DNA from 2 places in the Pseudomonas tolaasii NCPPB 2192 genome. Region 2 is predicted to be linked to the other one. Evidence: riboswitches for the same ligand, from Rfam matches in the RefSeq annotation. Region 2 holds a riboswitch; the other holds the start of a gene.
What was found. Region 2 has a riboswitch for cobalamin ahead of cobO (cob(I)yrinic acid a,c-diamide adenosyltransferase). Riboswitches for the same ligand answer to the same signal wherever they lie in the genome.
Positions count from the first base shown of each region.

Region 1: another riboswitch for cobalamin. It lies ahead of ATI14_RS24805 (CbtB domain-containing protein); the one in region 2 lies ahead of cobO (cob(I)yrinic acid a,c-diamide adenosyltransferase).

Region 1 covers NZ_PHHD01000001.1:5,435,064-5,438,268, forward strand. The annotation lists gene cobW (cobalamin biosynthesis protein CobW) at 1-836, opposite strand, end outside; cobalamin riboswitch at 929-1,128, opposite strand; cobalamin riboswitch at 1,521-1,728, shown strand; gene ATI14_RS24805 (CbtB domain-containing protein) at 1,822-2,010, shown strand; gene ATI14_RS24810 (CbtA family protein) at 2,022-2,726, shown strand; gene ATI14_RS24815 (cobalamin biosynthesis protein) at 2,723-3,115, shown strand; gene cobM (precorrin-4 C(11)-methyltransferase) at 3,184-3,205, shown strand, end outside.
Region 2 covers NZ_PHHD01000001.1:3,489,486-3,492,690, reverse strand. The annotation lists gene ATI14_RS16235 (cobyrinic acid a,c-diamide synthase CobB) at 1-1,189, opposite strand, end outside; gene cobO (cob(I)yrinic acid a,c-diamide adenosyltransferase) at 1,186-1,797, opposite strand; cobalamin riboswitch at 1,877-2,123, opposite strand; gene ATI14_RS16225 (PQQ-dependent sugar dehydrogenase) at 2,223-3,205, shown strand, end outside.

The sequences.
Region 1 (3,205 bases), 1.9 Mb from region 2:
TCGAGCAGCAGTGCTTCGTCGGCTTGCGGCAGGTCGATGGAAATGGAGTCGAAGGCATCGTGGTCGTGATCATGGTCGTCGTCACCGTCGTGGTGATGATCGTGATGGCTGTGACGACCGTCGATGTGCTCTTCAGAGCCGGCGCCCAGGCCAATCAGCACGTCCAGCGGCAGGCGACCGCTGCTGGCTTCGATGATTTTCACGGCTGGCGGCAGCTCTTCGGCGACTTCGAGGCGCACGCGGGCCAGGTCTTCGGGGCTGATCAGGTCGGTTTTGTTGAGAATCACCAGGTCGGCGCTGGCCAGTTGGTCGGCGAACAACTCGTGCAGCGGCGATTCGTGGTCCAGGTTCGGGTCGAGTTTGCGCTGGGCGTCGACTTGATCCGGGAACGCCGCGAAGGTGCCCGCAGCCACCGCCGGGCTGTCGACCACGGTGATCACCGCGTCAACGGTGCAGGCGCTGCGGATTTCCGGCCACTGGAAGGCCTGAACCAAAGGTTTTGGCAGGGCCAGGCCCGAGGTTTCGATAAGAATGTGATCGAGGTCGCCGCGACGGGCCACCAGTTCGCGCATCACCGGGAAGAACTCTTCCTGCACGGTGCAGCACAGGCAGCCGTTGGCCAACTCGTACACGCGGCCATTGGCTTCTTCTTCGGTGCAACCGATGGAGCATTGCTTGAGGATTTCGCCATCAATGCCCAGCTCGCCGAACTCATTGACGATCACCGCAATGCGACGGCCCTGGGCGTTGTCGAGCATGTGCCGCAGCAGGGTGGTTTTGCCCGAACCGAGGAAGCCGGTAACGATGGTGACGGGGAGTTTGGCCAGTGTTTTCATCGGATGCCCTTGAGGGCGGGCATACGGGACGACAAGCCCTGCGACGGCGCGCAGGGGCTGATTTCGTCACCGGATCACCCCGCCCGGTTGAATTGAAATTCGGTTGCGAGGCAGGTCTCCTGGCTTGGGGCTTGCAGGTCTTGCGACCGGCGCTGATTGCGCCTTCCCGCCGATTTGGCAGTGGCGTGGCAGTCAGCTCAACCCTTTACAGTTGCGGGGGCAGCCGCGGCTTGGACCGCGTTCCCTTCTTAGCTCCGGCCTGAGTCGGAGAACCTCGAGGGTGCAAGGCTACGCAGTGCTTGGGGGATGGTCAATGATGGGGTTTGGGTTGTGTACACATCCGTTGCTGCGGTTGCGGCCACCTGCGGACCGCGCTCCCCCAGAAAATGAATATCCAGCGGTGGGAGCGGGCTTGCCCGCGTAAGCGGAGTGCCAGCCCGCATCTATGTCGCTGCCAGACCGCCTTCGCGGGCAAGCCCGCTCCCACATTTTTGACTGTGCTCGGCTTTTCTTTTCTGTCGGAGTTGAGCTCCCGCACCGAAGCGTTTTTGCTTCGCACCACTCAGACCGCCGTGCTTTTGCTTCTGTAAGAGCGGAACCCCTATCAGCCGCTACTCAAGAAACGGATAGGTACACCTACCAAAAACACATCCCGAATTGACTCACCTCCCACCCCCATGCTCTCCTACACCTCTTGTTTCGGGTGCCCTGCAAAGGGTGAAACGGGAAACCGGTGCGTCATAGCGATATGACCAGTCCGGTGCTGCCCCCGCAACGGTAAGCGAGCGAAGCGTCATTGCCACTGTGCGCAGGCATGGGAAGGCGATGCTTTCAGGACTCTCTCAAGAGCCCCCTCGCAAGCCCGGAGACCGGCCCGAAAATCAGATAACAAACCCGCGGTGGGCGGGCGCTGTTCGAACCCTGCGTGCCCGGCTCGCGGGGTTTTCATGCGCCTGCGTCACCCTGAAACCCGAAGGGACGCGCCATGTCGATCATCAGCAGCACCTCGCACACCGCCAGCACCACTTCCACCCTGAGCCAACGCCTGACCGCCGCCATCGGTGCGTCGATCCTCGGCGCGTGCCTGGTGTATTTCGCCGGTTTCTCGCACATCGAAGCGGTGCACAACGCCGCCCACGATACCCGCCACAGCGCCGCGTTCCCGTGCCACTGAGACCTGCCGACATGATCAAGCGTATTGCCCAGACCGCAGGTTTCACCGGCTTGCTGGCCGCCCTGCTGCTGACCCTGCTGCAAAGCTTTTGGGTCGCCCCGCTGATTTTGCAGGCGGAAACCTTTGAAAACGCCTCGCCAGCCGCCGAAGTCGCCCATGAACACGCCGACGGTGCTGCTGCGCACACTCACGACGCCGAAGCCTGGGAGCCTGAAGATGGCTGGCAGCGCGTGCTGTCGACCACCGGCGGCAACCTGGTGGTGGCCGTAGGTTTTGCGCTGATGCTGGCCGGTCTTTACACGCTTCGCGCGCCCACTCGCACCGCTCAAGGTTTGCTGTGGGGCCTGGCCGGTTATGCGACGTTCGTGCTCGCGCCAACCTTGGGTCTGCCACCTGAATTGCCGGGCACCGCTGCCGCTGACCTGGCCCAACGCCAGATCTGGTGGATCGGCACCGCGGCCTCGACCGCCGTCGGTATCGCACTGTTGGTGTTCGGTCGCAACTGGCTGCTGAAAATCCTGGGCGTGGCGATTCTGGCCGTGCCACACGTGATCGGCGCGCCGCAGCCGGAAGTGCATTCGATGCTGGCGCCCGAAGCGCTGGAAGCGCAGTTCAAGATTGCCTCCCAATTGACCAACGTGGCGTTCTGGCTGGCCCTGGGCCTGATCAGCGCCTGGCTGTTTCGCCGCCATCGCGACGGTCAATACTCGGTATGACCCTGGTGGTCGGCCTGGGCTGCCAGCGCGGCTGTGATGTTCACACCTTGCTGGCGCTGTTTGAAACCGCCCTCGCCGAGGGCGGCATTGAATGTCGGCGCGTGACCGCATTGGCCAGTATTGATCGAAAAAGGGATGAGCCGGGGCTGATCGCCCTGGCGCAACGGCTGAATCTGCCTTTGGAATGTTTCAGTGCCGAACAACTGGCGCCCTACGCAGACCGCCTGAGTCACAAGTCCGATGTGGCTTTCGCCCATACCGGCTGTTACGGCATCGCCGAAAGCGCCGCATTGGCCCTCGCCGAACAACTCGGCAATGCCCCCGCCCGCCTGCTGATCACCCGGAAAAACACCGCCCAGGCCACCTTTGCATTGGCATGCGCCGGCTAAAATCCCGATAATCAGCGCGCTCGATCATGAGCAATCTTCATGCTCGCACGTTTTTTACAGGAATTCCCATGACCGTCTACTTCATCGGCG
Region 2 (3,205 bases):
CGCCATTGGGGCTCAGGCCACGGGCAATCGGCTGCCATTCGGTGCTGGTCAGGGAATGGTGATAGGTGTGGCCACGCAGTACGCCTTCCGGCAATTCGACACTTTGCAGGGCCAGCGCCGCGAGTTTTTTCTGCATCACCGCGTCGCCCTGCAACAAGCCGACCAGCTCGGCACGGGTGCCGTCTACGTCGGTGAGCGAATCCAGCAGATAAAGCATGCCGCCGCATTCAGCGAGCAAGGGTTTGCCGGCGGCGTGGTGGGCGCGGATGGCGCTGAGCATCGAGGTGTTTTCCGACAGCGCCTTGTGGTGCAGTTCCGGATAACCGCCGGGCAGATACAGACTGTCGGCGTCAGGCAATTCGCGGTCGTGGATCGGCGAGAAAAAGTGCAGCTCGGCGCCCATGGCCCTTAACAGATCCAGGCTGGCGCCGTAGGTAAAGGCGAACGCTTCGTCACGGGACACGGCGATGCGCACACCATGAAGCAACGGCTCGGCCTCAATCACATGCGGCGCGGCAAACGTCACCGGCGGCGGCAAGGCGACTTCACAGCTGCTGCCCAATGCCTGGGCGGCGGCATCCAGGCGTACGTCGAGGTCGTTCAACTCGCTGGCTTGCACCAGGCCAAGGTGGCGGCTGGGCAATTCGATGCCCGTTTCCCGAGACAACGCGCCGTACCAGCGCAGGCCCTCGGTGAGGCTGCCCTCCAGCAATTGCGCGTGACGCAGGGTGCCGACGCGGTTGGCCAGCACGCCGGCGAACGGCAGGTCCGGCTGATAGCGCGCCAGGCCCAGGGCCAGCGCGCCGAACGTCTGGGCCATGGCGGTGCCGTCGATCACGCCGAGCACCGGCACACCGAAATGCCGCGCGAGATCGGCGCTGGACGGGGTGCCGTCAAACAGACCCATCACGCCTTCGATCAGGATCAGGTCGGCCTCGCCGGCTGCTTCCCACAGCAAACGGCGACTTTCCTGCTCGCCCACCATCCACATGTCCAATTGATACACCGGCGCACCGCTGGCGCGCTCGTGAATCATCGGGTCGAGAAAATCCGGCCCGCATTTGAACACGCGCACTTTACGCCCCAGGTTGCGGTGCAAACGGGCGAGCGCGGCGGTGACGGTGGTTTTGCCCTGGCCGGACGCCGGTGCGGCGATCAGTACGGCCGGGCAATGACGGGGCTGATTCAAAGTTCGACGCCCTTCTGTGCCTTGATACCGGCCTGGAACGCGTGTTTGAGCATGCCCATTTCAGTGACGGTGTCGCCCATTTCGATCAATTCGGGCTTGGCGCCACGGCCGGTGACCACTACATGTTGCATCGGCGGCCGGGCTTGCAGGTCGCTGAGAACCTGGTCGAGGTCAAGGTAGCCGTGCTTGAGGGCGATGTTCAGCTCATCCAGTACGACAAGGCCGATGGAAGGGTCTTGCAGCAATTCGCGGGAAACCGCCCAGGCCGCTTCGGCCGCCGCGATGTCGCGCTGACGGTCCTGGGTTTCCCAGGTGAAACCTTCGCCCATCACATGGAAACGCACCTGCTCGGGGAAACGGCGGAAAAACAGTTCTTCGCCTGTGCTGTTGCGCCCCTTGATGAACTGCACCACGCCGCACTGCATGCCGTGGCCCATGGCGCGGGCGAGCATGCCGAACGCCGAACTGCTCTTGCCTTTACCGTTACCGGTGAGTACCAGCAGCAATCCGCATTCGTTGGGGGAGTTGGCGATGCGCTCGTCGATCACGGCTTTTTTGCGCAGCATGCGCGCCAGGTGACGCTCGTCGCGGTCGGGGGAATCAGTCATGGCAGCTCTCCGTTGGGGCTGGACAAAAACGGCGGGCAGGAAAAAGACAAAACAGACAGCCAAGCATCGCCCACCGTGATGCTGTTGGATGCTTCAGGCCGGTCTCCGGACTCATGAGGGGCGCGCTCTGCTGGAAAGCGGCCGACGATGCACCTTCCCATATCGCGCGCGATACAGTGGCAAAAAGCATCGTTTCACTCATTTACCGTTGCGGGGGCAGCGCCGGAATCGCGGCGGCACTGTGTACAAGTGCGCTCACTCACCGGCTTCCCTGTTTCACTCCGTCGACACGCGGGCCACAGAGCACCTGGAACAAGCCGCGAAGGTTAGTGGGTTGGGGGTGGAGCGTCAATTAAAGCTGGCCTCTGACTTGAACCATCTGACAGCCCTGCTTCTCTACCCTTACAGGTATTCAGGAGAAAACCATGCATAAAACAAGACTTGCCTTACTCATCATGGTCGCAGGCACCCTCGCTGCCTGCGGTGAAAGCTCTACCCTGCAGGTGTCCGATGGCACCGGGCCGTCGCCCAAGCTGCCGGAACCCAACAAAACTCTGATCCCCACCGTGAATATTGCACCGGCGATTGGCTGGCCTGCTGGCGTAAAGCCGACTCCGGCTGCAGGCACTCAGGTAGCGGCCTTCGCCGAAGGCCTGGACCACCCGCGCTGGCTGTATGTGCTGCCCAATGGCGACGTGCTGGTGGCGGAAACCAACGCGCCGCCCAAGCCGGATGACGCTAAGGGCATTCGTGGCTGGGTAATGGAGAAAGTCATGGGCCGCGCCGGTGCCGGCGTACCGAGCCCGAATCGCATCACACTGCTGCGTGATGCCGACCACGACGGCGTGGCCGAGACGCGCACGGTGTTCCTCGAGAACCTGAATTCACCCTTCGGTATGACGCTGGTGGGCAACGACCTGTATGTGGCCGACTCCGACAAGCTGCTGCGCTTCGCCTACACGCCGGGGGAAACCGCGATCAAGGGCGCTGGCACCACGGTCGTCGACCTGCCGGGCGGCAGCATCAACCACCACTGGACGAAAAACGTGGTGGCCAGCAAAGACGGCAGCAAGCTGTACGTGAGCGTCGGCTCCAACAGCAACGTCGGCGAAAATGGCCTGGAAGCGGAGGAAGGCCGGGCGGCCATCTGGGAGGTGGACCGCGCCACAGGCCAGCATCGCATTTTCGCCTCGGGCCTGCGCAACCCCAATGGCATGGCCTGGGAACCGCAGAGCGGCAAGCTGTGGACCGCCGTGAACGAGCGCGACGAGATCGGCAGCGACCTGGTGCCGGACTACATCACCTCGGTCAAGGACGGCGCGTTTTATGGCTGGCCTTTCAGCTATTACGGCCAGCATGTGGATGCGCGCGTGACGCCGCAAAACCCGGATCTGGTGGCCAAGGCCAT